One region of the Bacillus sp. FG16 genome, then DNA from elsewhere that is predicted to be linked to it. Evidence: riboswitches for the same ligand, from Rfam matches in the RefSeq annotation. Region 1 holds a riboswitch; the other holds the start of a gene.

The links. Region 1 has a riboswitch for preQ1 ahead of queC (7-cyano-7-deazaguanine synthase QueC). Riboswitches for the same ligand answer to the same signal wherever they lie in the genome.
Region 2: it holds a riboswitch for preQ1, as region 1 does, so the genes downstream of both, ACODS7_RS13720 (QueT transporter family protein) here and queC (7-cyano-7-deazaguanine synthase QueC) in region 1, are expected to answer to the same signal.

Annotation. Positions count from the first base shown of each region.
Region 1 is NZ_JBMDKC010000007.1:28,312-45,176, reverse strand. Features, by position in the region: partial or broken gene ACODS7_RS04620 (NEAT domain-containing leucine-rich repeat protein) at 1-437, shown strand, start outside; gene ACODS7_RS04615 (class II aldolase/adducin family protein) at 825-1,454, shown strand; gene cbpA (cyclic di-AMP binding protein CbpA) at 1,581-2,204, shown strand; gene ACODS7_RS04605 (divergent polysaccharide deacetylase family protein) at 2,357-3,127, opposite strand; gene ACODS7_RS04600 (aspartyl-phosphate phosphatase Spo0E family protein) at 3,609-3,890, shown strand; gene ACODS7_RS04595 (DUF3149 domain-containing protein) at 3,989-5,485, opposite strand; gene ACODS7_RS04590 (MarR family winged helix-turn-helix transcriptional regulator) at 5,681-6,127, shown strand; gene ACODS7_RS04585 (M3 family oligoendopeptidase) at 6,287-7,981, shown strand; gene ACODS7_RS04580 (DinB family protein) at 8,121-8,654, shown strand; gene ACODS7_RS04575 (DUF6254 family protein) at 8,757-8,873, shown strand; gene kinB (sporulation sensor histidine kinase KinB) at 8,885-10,093, opposite strand; PreQ1 riboswitch class I at 10,300-10,343, shown strand; gene queC (7-cyano-7-deazaguanine synthase QueC) at 10,437-11,099, shown strand; gene queD (6-carboxytetrahydropterin synthase QueD) at 11,099-11,590, shown strand; gene queE (7-carboxy-7-deazaguanine synthase QueE) at 11,583-12,299, shown strand; gene queF (preQ(1) synthase) at 12,318-12,815, shown strand; gene ACODS7_RS04545 (YkvS family protein) at 12,864-13,049, opposite strand; gene ACODS7_RS04540 (hypothetical protein) at 13,310-13,465, shown strand; gene ACODS7_RS04535 (phosphoglycerate mutase) at 13,555-14,157, shown strand; gene ACODS7_RS04530 (GNAT family N-acetyltransferase) at 14,193-14,771, opposite strand; gene ACODS7_RS04525 (hypothetical protein) at 15,106-15,300, shown strand; gene ACODS7_RS04520 (hypothetical protein) at 15,400-15,717, shown strand; gene nrdI (class Ib ribonucleoside-diphosphate reductase assembly flavoprotein NrdI) at 16,195-16,554, shown strand; gene nrdE (class 1b ribonucleoside-diphosphate reductase subunit alpha) at 16,541-16,865, shown strand, end outside.
Region 2 is NZ_JBMDKC010000031.1:33,864-50,728, forward strand. Features, by position in the region: gene ACODS7_RS13685 (DUF11 domain-containing protein) at 1-4,260, opposite strand, end outside; gene ACODS7_RS13690 (GNAT family N-acetyltransferase) at 4,383-5,243, shown strand; partial or broken gene ACODS7_RS13695 (cysteine hydrolase family protein) at 5,287-5,846, opposite strand; partial or broken gene ACODS7_RS13700 (DUF6123 family protein) at 6,029-6,288, shown strand; gene ACODS7_RS13705 (DMT family transporter) at 6,291-7,196, opposite strand; gene ACODS7_RS13710 (reverse transcriptase-like protein) at 7,210-7,596, opposite strand; gene ACODS7_RS13715 (aldose 1-epimerase family protein) at 7,665-8,537, opposite strand; PreQ1 riboswitch class I at 8,670-8,714, shown strand; gene ACODS7_RS13720 (QueT transporter family protein) at 8,721-9,206, shown strand; gene ACODS7_RS13725 (ribonuclease H family protein) at 9,358-10,017, shown strand; gene ACODS7_RS13730 (zinc-finger domain-containing protein) at 10,030-10,206, shown strand; gene ACODS7_RS13735 (DUF2564 family protein) at 10,241-10,489, opposite strand; gene cspB (cold shock-like protein CspB) at 10,609-10,806, opposite strand; gene ACODS7_RS13745 (YqcI/YcgG family protein) at 11,068-11,796, shown strand; gene ACODS7_RS13750 (LysE family transporter) at 11,811-12,554, shown strand; gene ACODS7_RS13755 (hypothetical protein) at 12,574-12,867, shown strand; gene ACODS7_RS13760 (sterol desaturase family protein) at 12,946-13,575, shown strand; gene ACODS7_RS13765 (DUF485 domain-containing protein) at 13,799-14,140, shown strand; partial or broken gene ACODS7_RS13770 (solute symporter family protein) at 14,143-15,694, shown strand; gene ACODS7_RS13775 (aspartate aminotransferase family protein) at 15,886-16,865, shown strand, end outside.

The DNA of each region.
Region 1 (16,865 bases):
GTGAATTTGGATTTGGGGATAACATTACTCGTGGACAAGTAGCGCTTCTAATACAAAGGTATTTAAAATTAGAAAATAATCTAGAACCAAAAACGGCATTTACAGATACGAAAGGGAATATGTATGAAACGGCTATTGATGCAGTGGTTCAAGCTGGTATTATGACAGGGTATGGAAATGATATATTCCGTCCAGATGGAGTATTAACTCGATATGAAATGTCAGTGGTACTACAAAGAGTATTTCAGTTAAAAGAAAATGAAAATAGTGCAGAGAATTTTAAAGATATACCAAATGGTCATTGGGCGAAAGGATATGTGAAAGCTTTAGTAGATAATAAAATATCAAAAGGTGACGGAGAAGGGAATTTTTTAGGAGATAATTTCGTAACACGTGAACAATATGCACAGTTTTTATATAATGCAATAAAGAAATAAAGTGAAACTTTAATCAGTGGGGGTTTTGTTCATCCCCCCACCAAACGGGATTTTACGGGCAGCCCGACCCCGACCTAACTTCTTTGCGTTCGCTGAATTTTGAGGTGGGGGTCTTACTGCCCGGCAAATAGCGGGATAAAAAATGAGGAAAATGCGCTATTCTTTAAGTAAAGAATAGCGCATTTTTTATGTACAAAATGAAATAGGCAATAGACAGGAGTATAGACATATGAATAGCCTATTTTAAAGAAGAACCGCGAAACTATATTGACAAAAAAGCGTTCTCATGTGATAATTCAATTAAATTTTTAGAATAATCAAAAAAATATTCCTTTTTACATAGAAAGGATTCGAACCTTATATGAATATTATGCCGGGGGTGACGAAATGTTATTTTTTCTGAAGAAATGGAATGAATTAAAAGATGTGAAATCTGAATTGGCACTTCGTGATTGGTTTTATGGTACCAAAATTAGTTTATCGCTATGTACTTCAAAAGAGCCGTTAACATTCTTAGTAAATGTTGAGGGAAGAGATAAAGGGCTATTTTCGGAAGAAGATTTTATTGTCGTAAATTGCATGTGCGAGTCAGTATTCGAAAATGAAGAAAAACCAGCTGCAGAGTCATTTATGCATGCGGATATTTATAAAAAAAGTAGTGCAGGATGTATTTTACAAGTGCAGACTGTAGATAGTCATTTAATATCAGAGTTATATGGAGAAGAAGGAGAAGTAACGTTCGATAAACGCAGTGTGGAGCGTGTTTTCGGAAAAGAAGGTATAACAGAAATGACAATTCCAATTGTAGAAGATGAAAAAAAATTCGCTGATTTATTAGAAAGCAATGTTCCAAATTTCATTGAAGGTGGAGGAGTAGTTCTTGTTCATAATTACGGCATGATTGTGTGGGGGAAAACGCCAGAAGAAGCGAAAAAATGGCTAGAGGGTATAGAATATTTAATGAACTATCATGTAAAGTTATTAATGATTAAGGGTGCAAGGAGCTCTGTTATATAAAAATGTATGTGATATGACTACAAGCTAATAAATAAATGAAAGCGTTTTAAAAATAATTTCACTCATAAAATATAGGTCTCCTTATTATATATAGATTACATGTTGACATGTAAGGAGGAACATATTTTGCGAGTTAAATATCATTTTCTGCCAAAGCAGCAAGTAACATTTTGTAAAATAAATGATTCTGGTGAAGAGGCACTGCAAATGATGAACGAAACGGGATTTCGAGCCATCCCGGTATTAGCAGAAGATGAGAAGAAATTCACGGGGATTATTTATAAAGTAGATTTATTAGAAAAAAAATGCAATAGCGGATTAGATCATGTAAGTGCAGGAGATATGCTTGACAATTCCAATGCATTTATTTTTGAAAAGGATTCCTTCTTCAGAGCCTTTTATGTAATTCGTCGACTTCCGTTTTTAGCCGTGCTAAATGATTATAATGAATTTGTCGGTATGTTAACGCATTCGAATATATTTGATGTTATTGAAGATTCATTTGGTATGCGAACAGGTGGTTACATATTAACAATTGCAACACAAGATTGTAAGGGAACGATTAAAGAGCTTGGGACATTGTTAAAAGCATATAATATCGGTGGGTTGTTTACACTCGATAACGGTGATCAATATATCCGCCGTGTTATTGTAAATATATCAGATGAGTTAGATGAAAGAAGATTAAAGCAATTAATCGGAAAAATAGAGAAAAAAGGATTCAGAGTGAGTCATGTAGATTATATTTAAGTTAAAAAAGTACCTATCTGTTATATACAGATAGGTACTTTTTTGTCCCGCTATTTGTGGGCAGTAAGATCCCCGCCTCAAAATTTAGCGAAAGAAATGGGGGCCCGTAAAAGCTCGATTGGTGAGGGCTGATTATATGTGAGTAATGAACTTTATTTTGAAACAGGAGGCGGAGATAATGCTAGATCAGATAAAAAAATAAAGTCTGCATGCTCACGAATTTTAGGGATAGAAGTTTCGATAACGCGTGATGTAATTTCACCTGGGGGGCCCACATGCCCGATAGCTACCATAATAGGTTTTTCTTGAATTTTTTTGATGAGTAATTGGGCTTGTTTTGAAATATGTCCTGCTGTATACACATCATCAAAAAATAGTTGGTTCTCAATAATAGGAACTCCTAATTCTTTTCCGATTTTTGGGACGACACTATTAGGATTGGTTTTACTATCTAAGTAAAATAAACCGTGTTTTTTACAAGCAGCAAGTATAAGGCGAACAATTCGTTCATCCGCTGTTACTTTTGAACCCATATGATTGTTCATTCCAATTGCATGCGGTACTTCTTGAATCGCTTGTTCAAGTCGGTTGCTTATTTCTTCATCGCTTAAATCAGTTGTAATTGCTTTCGGTCCAAGCCATTCTTTTTTCCCTTTTATAGGTTCCATTGGCATATGTATAATAACTTCATGGCCTTTCTTATGGGCAGCTATTGCATCTTCTTTTGTGGAAGGAAGAAAAGGCATAACAGCAACAGTGAGTGGAATGGGAAGTGATAACATTTGATTAGTCCCCTTCATGTTATTGCCGAAATCATCAATGACAATAGCAACTTTATTCGTATGAGCATTTGCTTGAATAGGAAATAAGAAGGACGGTAAAAACAAAACAATGATGAACAATGCAATCGTATATTTTCGCATATAAATATTTCCTTTCTATTGTTATCCTGCTATTTGTGGGTAGTAAGACTCCCACCTCAACATTGGGCTGGATAGGTGGGAGATTCACTGCCTATAAACGCCCGATTGATAAATGTTAATAATCAGTGGGGGCTGAACAAAAAACACTGATTAAAGTTTCACTTTATCAATCATCATTATGTTTTGCTTTTTTATATAAATTAAACAAAAAATGTCGAAGAAAAGTAGTTGGAAAATTAAGAATCCCCGGTTTACGTAGAATTTGTAAAAAAAGAAGATGAAAAAAATGTCTATTATTGCGAATGTATTTACAAAGATAGAATAATTTGTAATAATTCTCAAAGTGAGGGTAAAGATTTGTAAATTACAGGGAGAAAATGTTAAATTTTCTGATTCTTCAAATTTGCATATGATTAAGTAGTTAAAAAAGTCAATGGAGAAGTGAAGTTGAGAGCATGGAAGTATAATAAGGGGGATATGGATGTTTACTGTAAAAAGGAAGTACACATTAGAAAAGCTTTCACGTGATATTCATATGAAACGTGAAGAAATGATTCAACTAGGATTAACAAGTGGGCTAAATAGTAGGGAGACAATTCAAGTTAGTCAAGAATTGGACAAGCTTATTTTACAATATCAGTGTTATAAAGAAAAACAAACACCGAAATGGTTTTCAATTATAAAAATACCTATTTTCCAAATCGGGTATGAAGGAAAATCAAATAATTTTTGGCGAATGCTTGTCGCTGGTTTTATGAAATAAGTATAATTACCCTTATAGGATAAGTATAATTACCCTTATAGGATAAGTATAATTACCCTTATAGGATAAGTATAATTACCCTTATAGGATAAGGATAATTATACTATGTGTAACGGAATTTCGATATGAACTGTCGTTCCTTCGTTTTCTGTACTGTCAATAAAAATATGCCCATTATACATCTCTACAATTCGTTTACATATGACAAGTCCAAGACCTGTTCCAGTATCTTTATTAGTAAAGAACGGATGAAAGAGGTGTTTTTGAATATGTTGTGGAATTCCTTTTCCAGTATCTATAATCTGCAATTGTGCGTGTGTTTCATTGTTTTTTACTACAATGGTTAGTGTATCACTAGAAGTCATAGCCTCAATTGCATTTTTTGTAATGTTTAAAACCACTTGTTTCATATGGTCTTTCGAACAACGGATATGAACAGGATGGTCTGGTAAATGTAAATGGAATATAATGTTATGTAAATTCGCCTCAGATTGAATAATTAATGCTACCTCATTGAGAATCGTTCTTACATCATATGTTTGTTCGATGATGGCGGTTGGCTTTCCAAGAATAAGAAATTCACTTACAATTTCATTGATTCGCTCTATTTCTTGTTCAATTACGGAAAAGTAGAACTGATCTTGTTCATCTTTATATTTCTCTTTTAATAGAGCGACGAGTCCTTTAATTCCAGTAAGAGGGTTACGGATTTCGTGTGCTGTACTCGCTGCAAAAGTTCCAACTAATTCAATTTTCTGTAGTTCATTTTGTTGTCTTTCAAGTTTTGTTTGACGTTTTAACAACATATATTGAGCAAGTAAAAATAAAATAGACATTAAAAATAAAGTAGCTACACACTCTATTGCAACCCACTGGTATAAGGTTTTTTGATGAATAGGTAATGGAGAAACAGAGACCTTCCAATTTAATCTTTGGAGTGGGGTAGTAAGCATATTAGAATGTGAATCACTTGTGTCGGTATTATCATCGGTTAGAAAAACTACATCATGTTTATCAGTTACCTCAAAATGGTATTGTGGTTTAATGGCATTTAAAGAAGATGAAATGTAATCAAAGCGTAAACTAGCTAATAATAATCCAGAGAGCTCCTTTTGTTTATTGAATATGGGGGCAGCAATCATAATAGCTTTATGTCCAAGAACGCGATCAGTAATGACTGATGATACAGTGGTTTTTTTAGTTTGTAGCACGTCTTGAATATATTTACGGTCTGAAACATCTATAGGCTTTGATTCATCTTCAGATGCGATTGTAATGACCCCTTCTGGTGTAGCGTAATATAGACCAGAAAAGCGTGCATCGTTTCCATCTGTATCATGTACAATTTGTTTAATGCCATTTATATTACCAGTCTCGGTGCCCACAACTTTTGCAAGCATGTCTAAAGCAGAAATTGCTTCACCAAGATGATGATCCAAATAATCTCTATATAAAAAGAGAACTGTATGAGCGGATAATTTGTTTTCCTGTTTCATTTTATATGTATGATACGAATAAAATGTAGCACCAATCCCTATTGTCGGTAGGATAACAAGCAATATATATATAATTATGCTTTGGAATTTGACTTTCAAATGTGGTACTCCTTCTTTTTTTATTATCATTATATATAAACTATGTTAAAATTGTCATGTTTTTATTCAAGAATGATTCTTAATATATTAGGGGAGAGGAAATGGATGAGTGAATGCTCATTCGGAATTCACATGAAGTATGAAGTGGCATTTTCTTTTTATTGCTGAGAATTTAAGTGAAGGGTTGAAAGTTGTATGACATCAAATAATGAACGAGAAGATATTTCTCAATCTTTAAAAGTATTTATTGCATTATCTCGTGTACATCGTTCTGTTATGGATACTACAAATAAATCTATACAAAGTAACGGGTTAAATCCAACTGAATTTGCTGTATTAGAACTGCTATATCATAAAGGCGGTCAACCACTCCAGCAAATTGGTGAGCGCATTTTAATAGCTAGTGGCAGCATTACATATGTTGTAGATAAGCTAGAGAAAAAAGGATTAGTAAAGAGAATCCCATGTCCGAATGACAGACGTGTTATTTACGCGCAATTAACTGAGTCTGGCGAGAACTTTATTGCTTCTATTTTTCCGGGGCATGAGAAAGTTATACATCAGTCTTTTGAAATGTTAACGAAAGATGAAAAAGATGAATTACTTGATCTATTAAAAAAAATTGGAAAGTATGAAAAATAATAATATGTTCCAAAGGAGCTTTGGATAAATAAATCCAAGGCTTTTTTGTTTGCAATGAACTCAGGGTAGTAACTGCCGAATTTTGTTGAAAATTAAGAGGGAATTCGAGAATACGTATTGAATTATAATAAAGGTATGTAATGGAGAGGAGGCTCGTTCATGTCATTTAAAGACTATGAATATAAACGCCCAAATATTGAAGAGTTAAAAGAGAAATTTACTGTTGCTTTAGAGAAGTTTGATAACGCAAAAACTGTAGAAGAACAAAAACAAGTCATTAATTCAATTAATGAAATTCGCAACGATTTTGGTACAATGGGAAACCTTTGTTACATTCGCCATTCTGTTGATACGACGGATACTTTTTATAAGGAGGAGCAGGATTTCTTTGATGAATTCTCTCCAGTTGTACAGGGATATGGTACAAAATATTATAAGGCACTCATTAATTCTCCATTTCGTGAAGAATTAGAGGCGTATTATGGAAAACAATTATTTGCTCTAGCAGAATGTGATTTAAAAACATATTCAGATGAAGTCGTGAAAGATTTACAATTAGAAAATAAATTATCGTCGCAATATACACAGTTATTAGCATCTGCAAAAATTGACTTTGCTGGAGAAGAAAGAACGTTATCGCAACTGATTCCGTTTATGCAAGGAAAAGAAAGAAGCGAACGTAAAGCAGCAAGTGAAGCATACTACGGATTTTTAGCTGGAAATGAGGAAGAACTAGATCGTATTTATGATGAGCTTGTTAAAGTGAGAACGAAAATCGCAAAATCTTTAGGTTTCAAAAACTTTGTTGAACTTGGATATGCAAGAATGTACCGTACAGATTATAATGCGGAGATGGTGGCTAATTACCGTCAGCAAGTGCTGGATTATATCGTTCCCGTTACAACGGAATTAAGAAAGCGACAACAAGCACGTATCGGTGTAGAGAAGTTAGCTTATTATGACGAAAACTTTGAGTTTGCTACAGGTAACCCAACTCCAAAAGGAGATGCGGATTGGATTGTTGATCATGGAAAGACGATGTATAAAGAGTTATCGGCTGAAACAGATGAATTTTTCAATTTCATGCTAGATAACGATTTATTAGATTTAGTTGCGAAAAAAGGAAAAGCTGGTGGCGGATATTGTACATATATTGAGAATTATAAAGCGCCATTTATTTTCTCAAACTTCAATGGAACATCTGGTGACATTGATGTATTAACACATGAAGCAGGTCATGCTTTCCAAGTATATGAAAGTCGTAAATTTGAAATTCCAGAATATAATTGGCCAACATATGAAGCATGTGAAATCCACTCTATGAGTATGGAATTCTTTACATGGCCATGGATGAAGCTATTCTTTGAAGAAGATGCAGATAAATATTACTTCTCTCACTTAAGTTCAGCACTTCTATTTTTACCTTATGGTGTATCTGTTGATGAATATCAACATTATGTATATGAAAATCCTGAAGCATCACCGAAAGAGCGTAAGACAGCATGGCGTAACATAGAGAAGAAATATTTACCGCATCGTGATTATGAGGATAATGATTATTTAGAGCGCGGTGGTTTTTGGCAACGTCAAGGGCATATTTATAGTTCACCTTTCTATTATATTGATTACACGCTTGCTCAAATTTGTGCGCTACAATTTTGGAAACGTGCAAGAGATAATAGACAAGAGGCATGGGAAGATTATGTGAATCTATGCCAACAAGGTGGAAGTAAATCGTTCTTAGAATTAGTAGAAGTTGCAAATTTAACATCACCATTTGCTGAAGGCTGTGTGAAAAGTGTTATTACAGAAATTGAAGCATGGTTACATGCAATTGACGACACAAAATTGTAAAAAACATGCGCTTTTTTTCACATGTTTAACATCGACATAATGGGAAAATGATGAGATAATAAAAGAAAATTCAGAATACTAAAGAGGTGTTTCTAATAAGGAGCACCTCTTTTCACCAACAAAAAGGGGGGAAAGAAGTATGCTTCAATCTAATATGGATGTGAGTTTAGAAAGTTTAGTAAGCTCATTACAGTCTACTCGAAGCACGCTATTATCAGAAATTGAAATGTTAAATGATACAGAAGTGAATGTAAAGCCACGCCGTGATAAATGGAGTATTATTCAAATTTTACACCACTTGCATTTAGTTGAACAATCTGTCACGTCTGCCCTTGTATATGCTTTACAAAAAAATGAAAGAAACATGACTCCATTTAAAGACCTCCAACTTACGCTTGATCGCACACATAAACGAGAAGCTCCTCAGCAAATGCAACCAACAGAAACTTTAATGAAAAAACAGCAAGGAATTCAATTACTAGAACATTCACGACAAGAACTATTACATGCGCTTCATAGTGTTATAGATGAAAAAGATCTATTTGAAAATGGATTAAAGCATCCTGTTTTTAATGATCTGAATTTGTATCAATGGATTCAATTTCTTGATTTGCATGAACAAAGACATCTTACGCAATTAAAAGAGGCGAAACATGCAATTTTGCAGCGCTAAAGTGGAAGAAGTGGGAAACCACTTCTTTTTTTGATACGTGCATAGTTTTCTTTCTTATTTTGGAATACTACATGGAGAAAGAAAAGAAGGAGTTGAAAAAATATGTCTAAGAAGAAGCGAGAAGAAGAGCGTGCCTGGAAAGCGCGTAAAGAAAATCAACAACCGCACGGAAAAGTGAAAGCTTTTGCTGAATTAGTTGAAGGAACAGAAAAAACGTGATGATTATTTCATCACGTTTTTTGTATGAGTGGAAAAGTTAATAAAAAGGTTGTACCTGTTCCTTTTTCACTTATAATATCAATTTTTCCATTCATAGCTTGAACAACACTGAATACGACCATCATTCCAAGTCCAGTGCCTTTTTCTTTCGTTGAATAGAAAGGCGAGCCAAGACGTTTTACTTGTTCTGAATCCATACCGACTCCTGTATCTTTTATATATAACTGAATATGCTTATGATCAGGAACTAATGTGAAATAAAGATCACCGCCTTTTGGCATAGCCTCAATGCAATTTTTTAAAATATTTAATAAACATTGATTTAGTTTTTGCTTTTCTCCAGCGATAAAAAAAGAAGTGCTTTGCTTTATATAATGAGTACGTACATTTGTTAAATTAGCAAGTGGTGTAATTAACGATAATGCATGTAGTAATTCTTCTTCTAACTGTAATGTTTGTTCTTTTTCAATGCTTGGTTTGGCAAAGGTTAAATAATCTGTAAGAACATGATTTGCTTGTTCGATGCCATTAATGGCAATGTCGATATATAATTTCCGTTCCTGCTCAGTGCATGTATCTGATTGTAACAGTTGTAAAAAACCTTTCGTTGAAGTTAATGGATTGCGAATTTCATGAGAGATAGACGCTGCCATTTCACCAATTAAATGAAATTTTTCAGCATTTATAAGTTCGTTTTGGAGACGAACTTGAGTTTGTAATATGTGTAGTAAATATAAAATTAGGATTGTACCAAGCATTGAACATAACTCATACACAATAATATGCGGTATATAATCAGCCTTATTTGTAACCTTTGAAAGGAAGAAGGGTATCCAACTAAATCCGTATGTGAGACTGTAGATAATAGCAAGTGTTATTTTTATACGATTAGAAGTTCGATTGAAAAATTTATATGTTAATAATAGAACAATAAATAGAATAACAGAACCGATAAGAGATGGGAAAACACCTACCCCACCTAATAATAAGCGATATATGTTTAATACAACTAAGATAGAACCACCAGCAATAGGCCCTCCCGTTAATGTACCGACAATTAATACAATATGGCGCATATCAAATTGAAAACCATTATTTGTTTTTGCTGCAAATGTAATACAGAGTACGGTAGCGAGGCAACAGAGTACAATGAATATAGCTGAATTTAATTTAGGAGAGCGTTTCCCTTTTTGATTCCAAAATAAATGATATACGAGCATTGTAATAAGGATGAATAATATATTTAAAAAGAGATAAATAATAAAGGATTTCAGTGGGATGCCTCCTCTCTGCTTATATTAAATTAATCATACTATAAAATGAAAGAAATGAAATGATAAATAGCGGAAAAATCAGAAATTTTTACGCTAGTATACAATATGTTACAATAAGCTGTGTCAATGAAAGAAGAAATTCCGTGCACCGCGCGGGAGAGGTTCGCGAACTCCCTCTATAAAAAACTATGGAAACAACAATATCCTTAGGTATTGTTTTGTTTTTTTATTGTGACAGTTCAAGAACGTTCTTTCTTCTTATTTATAGTAGAGAAGGAGAATGAGTGAAATGAAAAAAGAAAAAGCAGTTGTTGTTTTTAGTGGAGGACAAGATAGTACAACATGTTTATTTTGGGCAATAGAGCAGTTTGCAGAGGTAGAAGCTGTAACGTTTAATTACAATCAACGTCATAAGCTAGAAATTGATTGTGCAGCGGAAATTGCAAAAGAGCTAGGAATAAAGCATACGGTACTAGATATGAGTCTATTAAATCAACTTGCTCCAAATGCGTTAACGAGAACGGATATGGAGATTACACATGAAGAAGGTGAATTGCCGTCGACATTTGTAGATGGACGAAATTTACTCTTCCTATCATTTGCTGCTGTATTGGCAAAACAAGTTGGAGCACGTCATATTGTAACGGGTGTATGTGAAACTGATTTCAGTGGTTATCCAGACTGCCGTGACGTGTTTGTGAAATCGTTAAACGTTACTTTAAATTTATCTATGGATTTCCCGTTTGTCATTCACACGCCACTTATGTGGATTGATAAAGCTGAAACATGGAAATTATCAGATGAACTTGGAGCATTTGAGTTTGTTCGAGAAAAAACATTAACATGTTATAACGGAATCATTGGTGATGGTTGCGGTGAATGTCCAGCATGTCAACTTCGTAAAGCAGGATTAGATACGTACCTACAAGAACGCGAAGGAGCGAACAACTAATGGATAACTTTTTTGGATTTCGCATCGTAGAGAATTTGCAAAAAATGGACAAGGATATTCAGCGTAAACAACTCAAATATCATAATAAAAGAGTAATGGTCAGCAAGGAATTTACATTTGATGCAGCACACCATTTACATTGTTATGAAGGGAAATGTAAAAACTTACATGGTCACACATATAAAGTTGTATTTGGAATTAGTGGATATGTAAATGAAATAGGTCTTGCAATTGACTTTGGAGATATAAAAGAAATTTGGAAGAATGAAATAGAAATTTATTTAGATCATCGTTATTTAAACGAAACGTTACCAGCAATGAATACGACTGCTGAAAATATGGTCGTTTGGATTTATGAAAAAATGGCAGAAGCACTAACAAAAGAGAATCGAGTGAACGAATATAAAGGAGCTCGCGTTGAATTTGTTCGTCTATTTGAGACGCCGACTAGTTATGCGGAAGTAAGACGGGAGTGGATGCTCGATGAGTAAAATCCCTGTCTTAGAAATATTCGGTCCGACTATTCAAGGTGAGGGAATGGTCGTAGGACAAAAGACAATGTTTATCCGTACAGCTGGTTGTGATTATAGCTGCGCTTGGTGTGATTCTGCTTTTACGTGGGATGGATCGGCTAAAGATCAAATTAGACAGATGACAGCAGAAGGTATTTGGGACGAGCTTGTTGCAATTGGAGGAGAAAATTTTTCTCATGTTACGATTTCAGGCGGAAATCCGGCATTACTGAAAAATATTGAGTTTCTTCTTTCTATATTAAAAGAAAATGGAATGCGAACGGCAATTGAAACACAAGGGAGTAAATGGCAAGATTGGTTACTTCAAATTGATGAGGTAACAATTTCTCCAAAACCACCAAGTTCGACGATGAAAACAGATTTTCAGAAGTTAGATGCTATTATTCAGAAACTAGCAGGAAAAGATATTAGTTTAAAAGTAGTAGTATTCGATGATCATGATTTTGAATATGCAGTTAAGATGCACGAACGTTATCCAGGTGTACCATTTTTCCTGCAAGTAGGAAACGATGATACAAAAACAGTGGATGATGCGATGCTTATTAAAAAATTATTAGATAAGTATGAGTGGCTGATTGATAAAGCTGTAAATTGTAAAGAGATGAATGATGCAAAAGTATTGCCTCAGCTTCATGCGTTAGTATGGGGAAATAAACGCGGCGTATAACGAGAAGGGATGTTTAAAATGACAGGAAGATTAGATGAAGATTTAAAAGATGTAACATTACTAGGAAATCAAAATACAAAATATTTATTTGAATATAGCCCAGAAATATTAGAGGTATTTGATAATAATCATCCAAACCGTGATTATTTTGTAAAATTCAATTGTCCTGAATTTACAAGTTTATGCCCGAAAACAGGACAACCAGATTTTGCAACAATTTATATTAGCTATATTCCAGAGCAAAAAATGGTAGAGAGTAAATCTTTAAAGTTGTATTTATTTAGTTTCCGCAATCATGGTGATTTCCACGAAGATTGCATGAACGTTATCATGAACGATTTAATTAAATTAATGGATCCACGTTACATTGAGGTATGGGGGAAATTTACACCACGTGGTGGTATTTCAATTGATCCATACTGCAACTACGGTCGCCCAGGGACAAAGTATGAACAAATGGCTGACTACCGCATGATGAACCACGATCTATATCCGGAAACAATTGATAATCGTTAATAGAAAGAAAGGGCCTGTATAGTATACAGGCCCTTTCTTTCTATTATATTATGCATTTTGATTAACGACAGTATAGTTTTTATGACTTACAACTGTAAGAGGTTCCATATCTAGTTCTCTAAAATTCTTCATAATTGTTATATCAACAATAACAGAGTTTTGATTTACTTTTTGAACACGGCCTTGCATTCCACCTTTAAATTCGATGATATCTCCAGTTTCTGCGATCTGCATAAGCAACTCTCCTTGTTACAGTTTTCCCAAAAAAAGAATAAATTTGGGTTTTTTTATTTCCTCCTATTTTGAACCATATTTCCTACTTTGTAAATGTTTCCAAAGTAAAAATTCGAAAAATATTCACTTTTTGTAAGAAAATATGTAGAAAATCCATGTTATTTGAAAAAAATAGCAAAAATGCGGGAATCTTTATATCGAGGTATAATGAAAAAGTAGAATAACCTGCTGAAGTGGGAGAAATTAGAGGCGGTAAAATGATGTTTGAATTTGTGGGGAGTGTTATAGCTTTAATGTTATTTTTATTTTCTTATATGCATTTAAAAAAGATTCGTCAATATGATACGAGTACATATTTTGATGGGATGGATAGTATCCATGCTTCGATAACACATGATAGTGGTGGGGAGATGTAAAAGGTATATGACTTTCTTTTCTTGCGTGGTATGATGTTTAGAACTAGTGCATAATAGAGTTCGTAAGTGATGAATGGAGAGTGAAAAGAATGAAGATTTCTTTTATTCGTCATGGTTGTTTAGGTCTTATAAGAGAACCGATGACAATTAATTCATTTCACGAATGGATGAAACAGTATGATTCCGAGTCAATGATACAAAAAGCTAAAATGCCGATAGAAACAATAGAGGCAATTGAAGCAGCGAAATTTGTCTTAACAAGTGATCAAAGGCGTGCTGTACAATCAGCAGCTGAATTAACGGATTCTTTATCTTTTATGCAAAACTCTCTTTTTAGAGAAGCTGAAGTTCCTTCATACTTTTTTGCTCCGAAGTGGTTGAAATGCACAATTAAGGTATGGATGTTCATTGGACGCACATTATGGATACTTGGCTACCATAAAGATGTTGAGTCTTATAAGGAAGTAAGAGAGAGGGCAAGGCAAGCGGCTTACCTGTTACATCGTTATGCTCTCGTACATGGAAGTATTGCTCTTGTAGGTCATAATTATTTTAATTCGATGATTGGAACGGAGCTGAGGGCAATGGGATGGTCTGGTTCTCCTATTTTGCATAGAAAGCCATGGGGATGTACAACATATACGTTTCACGAGGCGATGGATGGAAATATATTAAATACGAATTTAACATAAAAGCACACGATTTATATAAATCGTGTGCTTTCTTTTTAAGATATAGAAATTTTGACGTTTAATGGTTTTACGAGATGAGCATAAGGTTCGCCTACTAGCATAACAATTTCATCTTTTTTATAACCTAACTTTTCGTATAGTGAATAGGCGCGTGTGTTTTCTAAATTAACAAGTAAAGCGATTTTTTCATGCCCTTTTTCAGTTGCATAGATTTCGGCAGCTTCAATTAATTTAGAACCAATACCTTTTCCACCGTGTGCACTTGAAACTGATAATGTATCAATGTAATACTCATCAAGCTCAGCTTCTTTTTCTAACGTAATCGATTCATCTTTATGTAATTCTCTTAAGTGATGTACAATTGGTGCGTCAAGCTGTGTTGCTTCACTACCGTGATAAGCGACAATAATTCCAACTGCACTCTCGTCTTGTTCATAAATAAAACAGTTTTCGTAGCTCAGACGGTTATTTTCTTTTGAGAACCATGTCTCAAGTCCTAGTAATACTTCTGCTTCAACTGTGCTACCTGTGATTTTTTCAGCAATTTCATGCAGAGCATTATACAATAAAGGAGCTATTGCCATTGCATCTGTCTTTTTTGCTTTCCGAATCATAGTATCCCTCCTAGTTCTATTTGTATATTGTAGCATAGTGGTATGGAACTTTGCATAATTGAATGCCGAAATGTTTGATATAGAGAAGTAGCTATGTTAGTATATGATATTTAGTGGACATATAGTAAAACGATATTGTTTGCGAAATAACGAAAATAAAATCATGGCATAACAACGAGATAAAGTGAAATGTTAATCAGTAAGATTTTTTGTTCATTCCACGACTGATTAGTAGTCAGCACCAATCGGATTACCCGCAAATAGCGGGATAATTTTACAGTTGTTGACCTATAGAATATACGATAGAATAAAATATTGCAGAGAGGTGAAATACATGGATAAAGAATTAGCAAATACAATTTTAGATCAGCTGAAAAATGGTGAAATAACGGAGTATGTTGTTACGAAAGATGTATTTTATACGTTCAGAGAAGTTGTTGTAAATAGAGAAGACTTTAAGCATTTCATTGGTAACGCACAGCGAGGCGGGCAAGTGATTTATACATATTCAGAAACGCCACGTTCATAAAGGGGAATTTTGATCAGCAGGGCATCCTTCACTAATTAGTAGCCTTCACCAACCGGACGTTTAATGTGGGATAAATAAAAGATAAAGGAGAGGGGAATTATGGGCGATTTTAAACAAAGCATTTTACCACATTGGGATTATATGTGGAAAGATAGAGCCGGCAATAGATTTATGGGAATGGTTATGTATCCAGAGAAACGAAAATGTTCAGCAAAAATGCTTCAGAAAATAAAAAGAGCATATGAAGAAGCGATAGAAATTAAAGTAACTGTACAAGTTCAACATACATATCAGTACGTAGAAGGAATGATTGTATACTTTGATGAAGAGGCTCCTGTATGTACAATGCTTGATAAAGATGAAAATCCACATCACATATTTGTAAAAGATATTTTGCGTATTGAGCACTCTGAATAAACTTTTCATAAATAAATTGAAGTTCCATAATAATAATCTTTTTCTATAATAGTTATCTTTTAGTATGTAACGAAAAACGAAAGTATATGTATAATATATTTAATAAGGTAAATTTGATAAATGTAATCGTTTTTTAGAGCAGATTATAGTTTCATATCTGTTCTTTTTTGCGTGATGCTGGAGAAATATATTTCTCCAGCATCTACCGTTTTATGACAAAATATATTGTTAACTTTTTTAAAAATAAGGTTAAATTCGTTGACAACTTTTTTGAAAAGCACTTTATTGACATGAGTTTTAGAATGTTGTTTCATAGTCATTGTATTGAAAAAAAACGGCTATCATGTCGAAAAGTAAAATTTAAAAAAAGAAAGAATTTATACATATATCTTGTGTCTTATTTTGAAACGTAATACAATATATAGAGAAATCAAGAACAACATATAGAGAATATAGATTTGAGAGGGAGGGTCGGAAATGTTAGTTGCATATGATTCTATGACAGGAAACGTGAAGCGTTTCATTCACAAATTAAATATGCCGGCCGTTCAAATTGATGAAGATCTAGTAATAGATGAAGACTTTATTCTTATTACGTATACAACAGGTTTTGGCAATGTACCAGAACGTGTTTTAGACTTTTTAGAGCGCAATAATGAAAAATTAAAAGGCGTATCTGCAAGCGGCAATCGTAACTGGGGAGACATGTTCGGTGCAAGTGCTGACAAGATTTCTACTAAATATGAAGTGCCTATTGTATCAAAATTTGAGTTATCTGGAACAAATAACGATGTAGAATATTTTAAGGAAAGGGTGCGGGAGATTGCGACACATTGAACTGAATAATGAAATCACGCAAATGCAGGACGGTTTTTATCAGCTTCATAAAGATAAAGAGGCATTAGAAGTCTTTATGGAAGAAGCTAGAGAGAATACCGTTCCTTTTAATAGCGTGGCAGAGCGAATGGAGTATATGAAAGAACATGATTACTATTACAACGTTCTGGACGAGTATAGCTTGGAGGAAGTAGAGGAAGTATATAACATCGCTTATGGTGAAAACTTCGAGTTCCAATCTTATATGGCAGCATCTAAGTTCTACAAAGATTATGCGTTAAAAACGAATGATCAAAAACAATACTTAGAAA
Region 2 (16,865 bases), on a different contig from region 1:
CGTAATAATATCATTTACGTTAGCAAACTGTTTATCTGCCGATTTAGTAGCGGCAATTGAGGCGTTATTAATAGTTGTCTGTACAGTGTTAGAAGCAACCATCTGCATTACAGCTGGTTTGGATGGATCATACGTATATTGGAATGTTGTGCCTGATTGATTTGTAATTGGGTTTACAGCAGGGATAGTTGGTACAAAAACTTGGAATGCAACGGTGCGTGATGAACTCGCTCCTATCGTACCAATCGAAATGCCATTAGCAGGATTTGCATTAGCTATAGGGACATTATTAATCGTTACAGTATTAGGAATGAAGAGGGTACCCGCTGGAATGATATCTGTAAATGTTACATTAGCAGCAGGGATATTCCCGTTATTCGTTAAAATAGTCGCATATAGTATGACATCACCGACATCAGCGAAGTTTGTACTCGTTAGTTTTGTAGCAACGATATTAGCAGTATTAATTTGTGTAGTTACTATATTGCTAGCAGTGTTTCTAACAAGAGCAGGTAAGTTTGGATCAGCGATAAAGCTATATTGAAGTGCAGCGCTGTTTTGAATTGGGTTTGGTGAAGGTAGCCCATTTGCACTTATTTGAAACACAATCGTTGTAAAACCACCCGAAGGAATGGAGCCCACTTGAAGACCGGCACTAGGGTCTGCACCTAGTTGTAAAGCACCACCTATAAAAATACTATTTGGAACGATAGTGGTGCCATTAGGGATTATATCGGTAACGATAACATTATTGGCTGTAGTATTGCCAAGATTAGCTAAAGAAATTGTATATGTGATTGGTTGCCCGACGTCGGCGATAGTTAAATCTACTTCTTTGACAATAACGACATTTGCTAAATTAATTTGTGTACTTACAGATGTTTCTATAGTTGGTGGATCGCCCGGATTTAAAATAAAGCTATACTGTGTACTAGATGAATTTAATGTTGGATTTTGTGTTGGTAAAGAGTTGACGGTTACTTGATAAGAGACGGTAAGTGAACCGTTAGCAGCAATGGAAGGTAGCGGAACACCTATATTTGGATCTGCGTTATTTTGAAGTACACCATTAATAAGAAAAGTGTTTGGAATAAAGGTAGTACCGTCTGGATTCGTATCTACGAAAGTAGGGCTATCAGCAGAAACACTTCCTGCATTCGTCAAAGTAACAGTATAAGTTAATATATCCCCTACGGTAGCGAACTCTCGATCCACTGTTTTGGCTGAAATGACATTTGCATCGTTTACTTGAGTAAATGTAGTGGTTGAAGTAGTGTTCTTACTTACAGGTGAAGTGTTTGGATCAACGATAAAGTTATAGGAGATGGAAGCGCTATTTGAAATAGGGTTTGGATTTGGAATGCTAGTTATTACTACTTGGAATGAAGCTGTAATTGTAGTATTAGCATTGATGTTACTAATATTGATGCTAGCTGGTGTAACGCCTGGCTGAGTAACACTGTTAACTATAACACTGTTTGGGACAAAGGCGGTTCCATTCGCAATTGAATCAGATAGTAATACATTGTTCGCTGCAACATTTCCATCGTTAGTAAGAGCAAAGGTGTAAGTTAATACATCGCCAACTTCCGCAAACGTTTTATCTACAGATTTATTAACATGGAGATTTGCTAGTCTAATTGTTGATGTAACAGAATTAGAATTTGCTGTTTTTGAAGTAGGTGGCAAACTTGGATTTACAGTGTAAATATAAGAGGCGAAAGCGTTATTAATAATAGGGTTTTGGGCAGTAATGTTAATGACTGTTACTTGAAAGGATAAGGTAAAAGTAGCTCCACCAGGAATTGTGCCGATAGGTAAAGCAACGAGAGAATCTACATTCTGCAAAACTCCGTTTAGTGTTACAGTGCCAAGAGTCAATATCGTTCCGTTTGGAAGTGGGTCTGTTAGTTGAACGTTATTAGCGGCTGCATTTCCGCTGTTTGTAATAAGGATTGTATAACTTATCGTTTCGCCAATTGTGGCAAATTGTTTGTTAGTTGATTTTGTTAAAGTTAAATTCGCATTGTTAATTTGAGTGGAAACGAGATTAGAAGAAATGTTTTTTGTAACGGGAGATTGGCTAGGGTTTACGGTATATTGATAAGAAGCGCTTGATCCGTTAGATACGACATTTGACGCGGGTATTGTGTTTACTACTACTTGAAATGCAACATTTTTTATTGTGCCGCTTGGGATGGATCCAATGTTCACGCCGGTAGCGGGATTTGCGCCCACTTGTGTCGTGCCATCTATTGTTAAACTGTTTAGAACAAAAGTTGTTCCAGTAGGAATGATATCTGTAAAAATAACATTGTTCGCATTTGTATTACCTGTACCTGTAAAGGAAACGGTGTACGTTAGTGTATCACCAATATCTGCGAAATTTTTATCTACTGCTTTTGCCATTGTTACAGTGGCGTTATTTACTTGAGTAGATACGATATTGGTCGTATCAGTCCCACTTACTGCAGGTTGATTTGGTACAGGAATGTATTGATATGTCGTTGTACCACTATTTAATATTGGATTTGTTTGGGGGATAGAAGGAACGAATACTTGAAATGAAATAGTAGTAGTAGAATTTGCAGCAATTGACCCAATTGATATACCATTAGCGGGATTTGCGGCAGCTTGAGTAACTCCGTTCACAGTTACGCTCCCTGGAATGAAAGTAGTCCCGCTAGGAATCGGGTCCGTATATATAACATTTGTTGCAGAGATATTTCCTATATTAGCTAAGGCAATACTGTAAGTTAATGTTTCACCAATATCGGTAAAAAATTTGTTGACTGATTTTGTTCCATTAATATCTGCCAGGTTAATTTGCGTTCCAGCAGAATTGCTTGTTGCAAGACCGTTAAAGGTTGTTCCTCCGGCGATTGGTGTATATTGAAATGTAATATTCGCAGTGTTAGAGATAGGATTTTGACTTGGAAGAGAAACGACAGTAGCTTGGAAGGTTACTGTGCGAGAAGTACCATTATTAATTGTTCCAAGAGATATACCAGCCGCGGGATTTGCATTTGTTTGTGGTACGTTATCTACTGTTACAGTGCCGGGTATAAAAGAAGTACCGTTAGGGAGACTATCTATAAAAATAGCGTTATTGGCAGGAAGAAGCCCGGTGTTAGGGATAGTAACTGTATAAGTGAGAATATCTCCAATTGCAGCAACACTTTTATTTACGCTTTTCGTTGCTTGTATATTTGGGGAGTTTATATTAATTTGTAAGCCGACTGTATTTAACATATATGCATCTCCGTTAGTAGTTAAACGGATTGCGGCGGATACTTGTGAGTTTGTTAAATAAGGAGAAATATCAATAGAAGTAATATCCCAGCCCTGTCTTCCAGCGGAGATGTTTGTACCTGTAGAAGCACTTTGATTTCGCGTTCCAAATGTCCCAGTTGTATCTAAGTTTCCTGCAGCATTATTAACTTGAGAACCGAAGAAATTATTTACAGCATTATTTGGCCCAGATAAAGCATTTAATGAACTGAAATTTGGTCCAAATAAAGCTTGATCCCCTATTAAATCTGCATCTCCTTCAATAGAACTTAAAAATAACCTCCCGCTTACAGGTCCTCCTGAAGGTGTTAAAAATCCAGAAACAGCTACATCTGCACTACCGGTATCAGCAGAAACACGGTTACCCGCTACATAAATGGTTAAGTTTCTTGCTGGCAATGTCCCGTTTTGATAAGCGACGATAAGCGTCCATCCAGCCGAATTAATTGTTCCATTAGAAGCATCTATAGGATCTACAAGTCCAGGAACCGCGCCTGTAGTATAGGAACCAGAACCTCCCGCTTGAATAAGGGTTGTTACGTCTGCTGAACGAGTGTAAAATCCAAATGTAATAGAGTTTGAAACGAATGTTTGGTTTGAAGCCGTAACAGCTGAAGGAGTAATCGAGTATGTTGAAACAGGTGTTGTAAAAGAAACTGGGTTTCCTAATACACTCGTAATGTTTTGATCACGAGATAAATAGTTTCCACCCCAAACGAGTTCTGCGTAAAGAATAGTACTACCAGCAGGGATATTTAAAATAGCGGTAGAACTATTTTGTGTATAGTTTAACGTTGTACCAGCAGGAAAAGTAGGTACTTGTAAAGCAGTATTCGTAGTTGCGAATGCACCAATTGCCCCGATTGTACCAGCACGGTTTTGATTACTAATTTTACTTAAGCCTAAAGTATTTCCAGTAATAGCGAGTGCGCCGTTAGTGGTGGTAGAAAATCGATTCGTAATGGGCATGTTGTCACCTCATTTACAATATAGTCTTGGTCAAAATAACATATGTATGTGACAAATGAATGGAAACATGTACAAGTTGATTTAGTAATAATGATTTAAATGTCTAGATAAGGGGATGGAGTATGATTGAATTGGAAATTAGGGTGGAGCGTCTTAGGAAAGAACAAATAGGCGATATTGTATCGTTATCTTCTTATATTGGCTGGGATTATAACAGAGAAGAAATTGAGACTATTTTTGATTCAGGTATCGTATATGGTGTGTGGAATGAGAGGGAGAAACTAATTGCTAGCGCGGCAATAATATTATATGGGGAGAAATTAGCGTCTATCGGAATGGTCATTGTACATCCAGATTATAAGGGGAGAGGGATTGGAAAGGCGATAACGAATTCATGTATTAAGAGCGTATCGGTTCAAACTCCCATTATACTTATTGCTACGGATGAAGGGAAGCCCTTATATGAAAAATTAGGATTTAGGGTAGTAAGCTATGTTTCTAAATATATTTGTAACTCGTACAATGTGAATGATTATTGTGTAGGAAATGAAGATTATATGGTGAAGTATGAAGAGTGTGATTTAGAAGAAATAATAAAATTAGATGAAAATGCGTTTGGAACAAATAGAAAAGTATTCTTAAAGAAAAGAATGATACAAAGTGAACAGTGCATCGTTGTAAAGGACAACAAACGAAATGTATTAGGTTACGGTTTAAGTATACAAACATCAGAAAATAAAATAATAGGACCAGTTGTTGCGAAAAATGATACGATGGCAATGAGGATTGTACATTATTTAGCAAGAGAGCATCATGGTAAATTAAGAATGGATGTACCAGAAGGAAAGAATGGTTTCATGAATGAATTAGAGATTACTGGTTTTCAAAAGGTTAATACACCACCAATTATGATGAAAAATAGCGATAAATTATTAAAAAGGAGTAATGAACTGTATAGCATTGCAGCACAAGTTTTTGGGTGAAAAAAGAATCCTTTCGTGAAAAGGATTCTTTTTTATAGCCAATTTAATCACGATATTGGTCATGAGTTGGCTGAAAGAGGTCTTCCTCGATATCTCTCACCATAGAAAAATTATCAACGTTATAATGACCGTGTAAAGTTTTATTGTGATGACCAATAATTTGTTCTGCAGACAATACGTTAGAATCAGTTGTTGAATGCCCGTTTTTAATTAATGTAAGTCAAATCCTTGTACAGTTGCTGTCCTAACGGCAGTGTCAATACAATGTTCTGTTTTACATCCGCCTATAACAATATGATTAATGTTTTCTTCTTTTAAAAGTTCAAGTAAAGAAGTGCCGTAGAATGAATTGGTTGCTGCTTTATTAATAAGGATTGCAGACTGGGGTACTTGAATTTGATTATGTACTTCAAATCCTTCGCCGCTGCCAGAAGCAACATCGATATCTCTTACGAAAACAATAAGAGCATTTGAATCTATTGCTTTCTGCAGTGCTGTATTTAGTGTAGATAATAGCTCGGTTTTGCGAAAAACTTCATTTTCTTGCTCATTTCCATCAATTAATTCTTGTTGAGCGTCGATAATTAATAGTGCTTGTTTCATCGTGTCTCCCCTTTAATATGAAATAAGTTCCACTTTACATATTCCTTCAGGTTGTTAGGAAATCCTCCATTGTAAGCGAAGTAGAAGATTGATTTACAAAGTTGTCAAAGAAATTTCATTCTCATAGCGTGTAAAAACATGTATGATAGGAGATGGAGAATTTTTGAGTAGGTGGGAATAACATGCAAACAGTAGAAGATTATCTTTCATTCTTACATACGAAAGGATTTAAATTATCAGAGGAAGCACAAGGGTTTATTATGTTCGGACAAGGATATACTGGTGCGTCTGATGGGATTGTGAACGCAGCAATAGAAGCAACAATTAAACATCAATTGCAGTTTGATGGTAGTTATTTCGTTGCGTTATTAGAACGATTGAAAGAGGAAGAAATTACAGATAAAAAAGCGCTAAGGCTTTTATGCGGAAGTTACAAGCGTAACTTCACGCAGCCTGCGCTTCTTTTTTTGTTTTGGAAGGTAATTCAACAAAAATCATGCCTAGGAAAATACAGAGGCATCCGATAATAGCAGAAATAGAAAGTTGTTCGTTTGCAACGAGAACGCCTGTTAAGGCAGCAAAAACGGGTTCCATTGCGAAAATGATTGCTACTCTCGTTGGAGACGTATGTTTTTGTGCTGATGTTTGAATGAAAAAAGCAATGGATGTCGCAAATAGGGAAGTTAAAAATAGAGCGAATAAAAAGGAAGAATTCGTCCATAGTACTACTGAAAGTAATTTTTCCCAATCTTCAAACAAAAAGGCGCAAATAGAAGAAAACATACCGACAGCTAATACTTGCGACGTGCTTAACAATAAAGGTGATATTTTCTTAGAGAAGAAGCCGTTAACAAGAATATGGGCAGCGAAAGCGACTGCACAACCGAGAACGAGTATGTCTCCAATGTTTAATTGAAAAGAATCAGCAGCTGTTAATAAGTATAAACCCGTTGTAGCTACAGCAATACCAAGTACGATGAAAATGGTAGCTTTTTGTTTTAAAAAGATAAATGATAAGATTGGGACCATAACAATGCTTAGCCCAGTTAAGAAACCTGCTTTTGAAGATGTTGTATAGAGTAAGCCAAATGTTTGCAATAAATAACCGACAAATAAGAAAAAACCAACGATTATCCCTGCCGTGCTACTATGTTTTATATCTTGTTTTGAAGCTTTTTGTGAGAAAATAATTTGAACGAATAATAAAATAATTCCAGCGAATAAAAAGCGAATACCATTAAACGTAAATGGACCAACGAAAGACATAGCGTTTTGAACGACAACAAACGTAGCTCCCCAAATAAAAGAGACAAATAATAAAGCAAGAGGAGCAATCCACTCTTTTTTCACACTCATACCCCCGTTAATTTTGTAATATAGCTTTTCTAGCTAATTCATCAGCTACTTTATTTTGACTACTTGGAATCCACTTAATAAAAAAGAGATCGAAGTTTTTTATGTACTGCAGTGCTTCATCTAAAAGAGGTGCAAATATTTTATTTTTTGCGTATTCCTTTTCAACAGCCCGTTCGACAAGCTGGGAATCTGTACGAAAAGAGACAGTGCTATAATTATGCTCGATGCAATATTTTAATGCTAGAAGTAAAGCGCGATATTCTGCTTCATGATTGGACATTGTTCCAAGTGGTAATGATAATTGTACAGGCGGCTGAACGCCTTTAATAAACACTCCTGCACCAGAAGGACCAGGATTTCCTTTTGATGCACCATCAATATATACTTCAATCAAAATGAGAAACCTCCAAATTATAAGATTATCCCCTACTTAAATATTTTTTGAAGTAGGGGATAGAGTAGTTATCCGATTGTGATGCTGTAACGACATGTAAATGTTTCATTCGCTTGTAAAGATTGAATTCCCTTTTTGTCCTTGAAATCTTTTGCTGGTTTTACTTCATCAGCGATTCCGTACCAAGGTTCAATACATAAGAAAGGTGCGTTATCCCCTGGTGTCCATACGCCGACAAATGGGAATCCATCAAATTCTACTTTTACAAATTTATTATGTTTATGAGAACGAATAGAAATTTCATCCGTATTCATATTTTCAAAAATAAGCGCATCATTTTTGAATAAATCATATGTAAGTGGCAGTTCAGTCATATTTTCAGCGATTAATTGCTTTTTGTTTGAAAGGTAAGGTCCTTCTAATACGCTTGTTTCTAAGTGTTCCGAACCATTAAACGCTAAGTGATAATCTGTAAATGATTCACCGTCCAATAAAGGGAAGTTGAATCCAGGATGTGCTCCGATTGAGAAGAACATCTCTTTAGAAGTAGGATTGTTTACTTCATATGTTACATGAACGCTTTGTCCATCTAGCTCATAAGAAACGAGTAATTCGAATTCATATGGGTATTTTTTTAATGTTTCTTCATTACTAGTAACGATATAAGTGATCTTTGTTTCACTTTGTTCTTTCACAGAGAAAGTAAGATCACGAGCGAAACCGTGTTGTGTTAATGAATATGGTTTACCGTCTACGTAGTATGTATTATCTACTAATCGGCCGACAATTGGAAACAAAATTGGTGCACGGCGTCCCCAATAAGTAGAATCACCTTGCCATAAATATTCTGTGTTGTCTTCTTTTAAGCGAACGCTCTGTAATTCTGCACCTTTGTCAGAAATGGAAACGATCACTTTTTCATTTTGAATTGTTGCTGTCATGAAGTGAAACCTCCTAAATCTTTCATATGTTTCATTATACGTTGTCTAAAAGGAAAAAGGTAGTTTATGATAGGAATCTATTGACGAAAGAGGGGCTACGACGTAAAATATAATCTTGTTGCTTAAAAAACGAATAACGTGGTTCGAAACCATCCCACGTAAAAAAACTAAGGAGATTTTGTCATGAATATTAGAACTTTAGTCGGTAATGGTATTTTAGCGGCATTATATATTGCTGTTTCTATGCTTATTCAGCCATTTGGCTTTACGAATGTACAATTTCGTATTTCAGAGATGTTTAATCATCTCGTTGTATTTAACAAGAAAGCAATTTACGGAATTGTATTAGGTGTATTTTTAACGAATCTCTTGTTCTCACCTATGATCGCTTATGATTTAGTATTTGGAGTAGGTCAATCTATTCTTGCATTAGTTGCAACGATTATTTCTATGCGATTTATTAAAGGTGTTTGGGCTCGTATGATTTTTAATACAGTTATCTTTACGATTACAATGTTTATGATTGCAATTGAACTTCATCTTGCATTGGGTTTACCATTTATGTTGTCTTGGTTAACTTGTGCAATTGGTGAATTTGTTGTCATGGCGATCGGTATGCCTGTAATGTACTGGATTAATAAGCGAGTACAATTTGAAAGATTTATGTAATAGATGAAAGAGCTATTCCTATAGGGATAGCTCTTTTTGTATGTAATCATATTGAATATAATGCTGTGACTCTAGATAAAATATAATAAAATAAAGTGAGGCTTCAATTAGCCGGATATATATAAGAAGTCTTACATAAGGGGAATGTAGTATGAAATATAAAATTCATTGGTTGTATAAAACGAAGCGTGGATTGCAGACGGAATTAACAACAGAGTATATGAACATAGAAGAAGTACTTCAATTTGCAGAGGATTTTGAGAAAACAGGAAGAGTAAAAGAATTTTCATTTTATGATGAAATGGACGCAGAATGGTCATTAAAAGAGATGAAAAAGTTAAGTAAGCAAGTAGAGGAAGAGCCCCAAGAAATACTCGTTTATTTTGATGGGGGGTATGATGTGCAAACGAAAGAAGCTGGCGTTGGTATATGTGTGTATTATAAAAAAGGAAATACAAACTACCGCATTCGCCGCAATGCATATATAGAAGGTATAGATGATAATAATGAAGCGGAGTATGCATCACTATTATACGGTATGAATATACTCGAGGAATTAGGGATTAAATATGAAGCAGTTACACTTCGCGGCGATTCTCAAGTTGTATTGCAGCAATTAGCCGGAGAATGGCCTTGTTATGATGAGCATTTAAACCATTATTTAGATCAAATTGAACAAAAGGCGAAGCAAATGAAATTAAAACTTGTATGTGAACCAATATCTAGAAAACAAAATAAAGAAGCACATCAATTAGCAACGCAAGCATTAGAAGGGACAGTCATTGATAGTCATAAAGAAATAACCGAATAGAGAGGTGCAACGGTGGATAAAAAGCAACTCATTACAGAGGTAAATGACTTATTAGAAACATACTGTGAAGGATGTTTCTTGCGAGAACATAATCGAAAGACAAATAGTAAGTATTATGCTCATTCATTTTGTATAAGACAATGTACAGTTGGAGAAACATTGAAAAAGTATGGAGAACAGTTGTCATAAAAAAACATCCAGAGAAAATTCTCTGGATGTTTTTTTAGTGCTTTGCTTCGTTTAATTGCTGCTCGCATTTGCTTAGTTTCTTTTCCTCGTTCATTAAAAATGGTTCATCTAAATCTACTGCAACAGATTTCATAATTTCAAGCTGTGAGCGAGCTGCTTCTACTGCAGTAGTGGCATGCTCTAATGTGTCTGGATCCATTGAAATTGTTGCAGAACCTACCATCTTTTGTGCTGTTTCTACACGGAATTTTACTTCTTCAAAATCATTTACTTCTGATCCCATTGTTACTGCCTCCTTTGTATATTGCGCATTTCACATAGTTTTTGCTCTGTAAAACGGAAATATACAAAGGAATAATAAAGGAGGTTACCAAGTAAGGTAACCTCCTGTTATATGTTGGATTAAAGTTTTACTACGTTAGCAGCTTGAGGTCCACGGTTACCTTCAGTAATGTCGAAAGATACTTCTTGACCTTCTTCTAAAGCTTTGTAGCCATCTCCTTGAATAGCAGAGAAATGTACGAATACATCGTCAGCGCCTTCCATTTCGATAAATCCAAAACCTTTTTCGTTGTTAAACCATTTTACTTTTCCTTGCATGTTATAATTCCTCCTAAAAGCGTTTACTATTTTCATTTAGTGAAATTCATTTGAAAAATAATATAAACTAAAAATGCTATATTCTTGAATATTCTGCTAAATGATTAATTTAAATATACACGAATTGGGAGAATTTAGTCAAGTAAGCGATTTTATTTTTTGTATTTTTAAATAATTTTTCAGTCGAATTTTTAAATAGGTATAGGACAGGCCGAGTATGTAATATTCTTAATTGAATGCTATACATAATGAGGTGAAAGAATGAATAAGTCTTACTTATTAGATAATGAAGAAATGAGAACGAGAACCGACATACCGGATTGGGTTGCAAAAGAATTTGAGATTTTTTCAAGTGTCGTGTTAGAACCAACTTTTCCATGTTATTTCGGTTTAACAGCTTTGAAAAAGAATGAACTTCGCTATTCATTTCTTTCTCATAATGATTGGAGTCATTTGCCACATACAATGTTATCTTTTTTAGAGTTAATGAAAGAGAGGCCGATTGTGAGAAGAGGCTTTTTCCTTTTTGTAGAACCGGAATGTGAAGAACAATCACTCGAATATTACCGTGATTCCTTTTGGAAAGTGCTACAGTATTTACATGAAAACGATAATCAAGCATGGCCAAAGCAAATTCCTGAAGATCCAGACCATTATTTATGGGAATTTTCATTTGGTGGTGAGCCAATATTTGCATTTGGAAATGCGCCAGCTTATAAACAACGAAAAACTAGACATTTAGGGAATTCTCTCGTTATTGGGTTTCAGCCACGCACTATTTTTGATGGATTAGAGGGAGATCGTCCTAAAGGAGCATATTCAAGACAAATGGTCCGTGAGCGAGTTGAAAAGTGGGATCAATTGCCGAAACATCCTAACATTAGTCATTACGGTGACCCAGAACATCGTGAATGGAAACAATATTTCATAGGAGACGATGTAGAGCTAATAAAAGGGAAATGTCCTTTTCTTCATAGGATAGAAAAATAAGAGCCATCATCTGGATGGCTCTTTTGTATATTTTGGATAAAAAAGGGTATTTTATTATGAAAGCTAGTCTATTTTTTAAAATTACATCATTAACTAGTAGTAAAAAGAGAAGAAAGGATAGAGCGATGTTTGGAGCAATTATACAGCAAATCGTATTAGGTATTTCATTAGCTGCGCCAGTAGGGCCGATTAATATTGAAATGTTAAAACGAGGAATTGAACGTGGGTTTTGGCATGCTTGGGTTGTTGGAATTGGTGGAATGACTGCAGATGTTTTATTTATGCTTCTCATTTATTTCGGTTTATCTTCTGTGTTTATGTATACATATGTACAAGCCTTCATGTATTGCACGGGTTTTTTCTTGTTATTTTATTTAGGATTTCAAAGTGTAAAACAAGGAATTTTCCACTCGAATATGGAATATAAAAAAGAAGAGGTAGGTGGCCTTAAGCAATCGTTTATGGCAGGATTTTTAATTGCGATATCCAATCCATTAAATCTTGTTTTTTGGTTTGGTATATACGGAAGTACACTTAGCTCATTACTTACGAAGGTAACGAAACAAGAAGCTTTTTTGTACAGTCTTTGCATTATTGCCGGTATTATTTTATGGAATTTAAATATTGCTTTTTCTGTACATTTTGGAAGAACTTTATTAAAACCAAAAGCGCTTGGCTATATAACAGCCGGAGCAGGTATTATTTTAGTAGGGTACTCTATACATTTTGCATACAAAGCTTTACAGTTGTTCACATAAGATTGAAGGGGAGATTTTTATGTATCGAACCACTATTGACGGAAAAGAAATTATAATTACGTTAGCGCCAAAAGTCCGAAGAGAAATTACTGATAGAAATCCACTATATGAAGCGGTATTTCATAATGCTGCAAGATTGCTACAAACAAAGCAACCGACGTTTGCAGTAAATCATGAAATATTTGGTCTCATTATTGGAGAAGTGCAAAGAGGAGAAGTAACAGTGTTTGCGGTGGAACATATTATTCCGAAGCAAAATATATTTGGACCGAACAATTTTTTCTCGACAATAGAACAGCAGGCAAATTTGTAAAATGAATAGAATAAGAATAGAAAAGAAATAGTCGTAACGATATGTTGCGGCTGTTTTTTTGGAAAAGGGGGAAACAAGATGAAGAAAGTGGGGAAAGAGTTCTTTTTACAACATGATATCGTTATTATGTATAGCATTCTATTTATTTTCATTATTATTTTAAAAATGCAATTTTTCACGTGGTTTGGCATGTTAGCATGTATGTTTGGGATTGTTTTCTATACACTTAATGAATACATGACACATCGTTTTTTATTCCATATTAAGCCGCCTAAAAACACATTTCTATTAAAAATGTTAAGAAGATTACATTATGATCACCACGTATATCCAGATGATTTAAAACTTTTGTTTTTACCTGTATGGTTTAGTATACCTAGTTTTACTATTTATTTGCTTATAGCATATGGTATTACAAAAAGTGTTACTATTACACTTTCATTTGGAATCGGAATGATTATCATGCTGCTCGTTTACGAATGGAAACATTATATTGCCCATAGACCGATTCGTCCCGTCACTAAGTTTGGAAGATGGCTAAAAAAACAACATATATTACACCATTATAAAAACGAAAAGTTTTGGTTCGGTGTTTCAAATCCAGTATTCGATTTTATATTTGGAACACTTAAAGACGGAAAAGATGTTGAGTTAAGCGAAACAGCTCGTAATTTAGAAAAGGAAAAAAAGACAAAAGTAGTGCGTTAAGCACTGCTTTTGTCTTAATGAGGAAAAAATAAGTAAGGTGTCACTTTATTTTGAAAAAGTATATTAAAAATTTAGGAGAAATTGCCGAAAAATGTCTATCGAAAAATCTTTGCATGAATGCATGGATTGTCTAAAATAAGTATAAGTTTCTGAATATTTATAAAATTTAGTCTTTAGGTATACAAGGAGGAAGTGTATTTCAAGTAAGAGAGGGGATCGGTTAATGAAACGAGATGATACGTCAGCACGTAAGTTGCAAAATGAAGTGAATTATACAGAGGTCGTTCAGTCGGAAGAATTTCAATTGTTATTAAATACGAAAAAGAAGTTTATCGTTCCAATGAGTATTTTCTTTTTTAGTTTTTTTATTGCACTGCCTATTTTAACGTCGTATTCAAAGGTGCTTAATACACCTGCATTTGGTGACGTTACATGGGCGTGGGTATTTGCTTTTTCCCAATTTATCATGACATGGGCACTATGTATGATTTATAGCAAAAAAGCAGAATCATTTGATGAAATCTCCCAAAAAATTCTGCAAGATATGCAAAAAAGGAGGGGCTGAACTTGAATACTACTGCATTTGCACTATTTTTAATTATTGTTCTTGGTACGCTCGTCATAACATATTTTGCATCGAAAAAAACGAAAAATGCGAGTGAATTTTATACGGCTGGAGGGGGGATTAACTGGTTGGCAAAATGGTCTGGCCATCGCTGGAGATTACATGTCTGCTGCTTCATTTCTTGGTATAGCCGGAGCAATCGCATTAACTGGGTTTGATGGATTCTTTTATAGTATCGGTTTTTTAGTTGCTTATTTAGTTGTACTATATCTTGTTGCAGAACCGCTTAGAAATTTAGGGAAGTATACTTTGGCGGATATGATTGCAGCACGCTTTGATGCGAAAAAAGTTCGGGGAGTTGCAGCTCTTAATACGATGACGATTTCTATCTTTTATATGATTGCACAATTAGTTGGCGCGGGTGCACTTATTAAATTATTATTAGGGATTGAATATACGACATCTGTATTAATCGTTGGAACACTTATGACGGTGTATGTTATTTTTGGAGGGATGACAGCAACAAGCTGGGTACAAATTGTTAAAGCGGTACTACTAATGGCTGGTACGTTTATTATTTCTGTTATCGTTTTCGCAAAGTTTAATTTTAGTGTGACTGAAATGTTTGCACAAATGAAAACAGCTACGCCATTAAAAGATTCGTTTTTAAATCCAGGAGTAAAGTATAAAGTTGGCCTTGATACACTTTCTTTAAATTTAGGACTAGTTCTCGGTACAGCGGGATTACCACATATACTTGTCCGCTTTTTTACAGTACGTGATGCAAAAACAGCACGTCAATCTGTTGTATATGCGACGTGGTTAATTGGTGCGTTTTATATTATGACGATTTTCTTAGGGTTTGGAGCAGCAGCGTTTGTAGGAAATGAGGCAATTATTAAAGCGAATCCAGCGGGTAATATGGCAGCACCTTTATTAGCTAAAGCGTTAGGTGGGGACTTCTTATTTGCTTTCGTATCAGCAATTGCTTTTGCAACGATTTTGGCTGTAGTGGCAGGTCTTGTATTAACAGCAGCATCAGCATTCGCTCATGATTTTTATAATGAAATCATTCGTAAAGGAAAATCAACGGAAAAAGAGCAAGTATCTATGGCTCGTTATGCATCTATTGGAGTAGCGATACTATCTATCATACTTGCATTATTTGCCCAAACATTAAACGTAGCATTTTTAGTATCATTAGCATTTGCAGTTGCAGCGAGTGCAAATCTACCAGTAATTTTATTTACAATATATTGGAAGCGTTTTAATACAACGGGTGCTATTTCGGGTATGATTGTAGGTCTCGTATCAGCAATTGTTCTCGTAGCGTTGAGTCCGAATGTTTGGAACCCTGTAGCTGGAAAAGCTATTTTTGTTGGGGAAGCGTTATTCCCATATACGACACCAGGAATTATTTCAATTCCACTCGGATTTCTTGCAGCATATTTAGGAACGGTTTTATCTAGTAAGAAAGAAGATGCAGCGAAATTTGATGAAATTCTCGTGAAATCTAATACTGGTCATGGCATTAGCGATGCGTCTTCACATTAAATAAAAGAGGAGCTTTTCGATAGATAAGAAAAGCTCTTTTTTCTTTTGTCATTTTCTTGTAAATATTACTGATTTGTAAGTAGGATTTGTCTTAATTTTGTGGAATGAAAATAGCAGGGAGAAATTTAAGTCATCATGGCACCAGCGCAGCTTTTGTGAAAAATAAGTTGTTATGGAAGGTGGAAGTAATGATGAAAACGAAGCAAACTGATGAATTATTAGCAAAAGATGAGCAATATGTTTGGCACGGAATGCGTCCCTTTAGTCCAAATAGTACAATGGTAGGGGCAAAAGCTGAAGGGTGCTGGGTTGAAGATATACAAGGAAAAAGATATTTAGATGGTATGAGTGGCCTTTGGTGTGTGAATAGTGGATATGGAAGAAAAGAGCTCGCAGAAGCGGCTTATAAGCAATTACAAACATTATCATACTTTCCAATGTCACAATCCCATGAGCCAGCTATAAAGCTTGCTGAAAAGTTAAATGAGTGGCTTGGGGGAGAGTATGTTATTTTCTTCTCAAATAGTGGTTCAGAAGCGAACGAAACAGCTTTTAAAATAGCAAGACAATACTATGCTCAAAAAGGTGAACCACATCGTTATAAATTTATGTCACGTTATCGAGGGTATCACGGGAATACAATGGCGACAATGGCAGCGACGGGACAAGCGCAGCGTAGATATCAATATGAGCCGTTTGCTTCAGGTTTTTTACATGTAACACCACCGGATTGTTACCGTATGCCTGAAATTGAAGGGCAGCATATTTATGATGTAGAATGTGTGAAAGAAGTCGATCGTGTTATGACGTGGGAATTAAGTGAAACAATTGCTGCGTTTATTATGGAACCTATTATTACAGGCGGGGGCATATTAATGCCACCACAAGACTATATGAAAGCTGTTCATGAGACGTGTCAAAAACACGGTGCCTTGCTTATTAGTGATGAAGTGATTTGCGGTTTTGGACGTACAGGAAAAGCATTTGGATTTATGAATTATGATGTAAAGCCTGATATTATTACAATGGCAAAAGGTATTACGAGCGCATATTTACCATTATCTGCAACAGCTGTGAAAAAAGAAATATATGAGGCTTTTAAAGGTAAAGGAGAATATGAATTTTTCCGCCATATTAATACATTTGGTGGGAATCCAGCAGCTTGTGCATT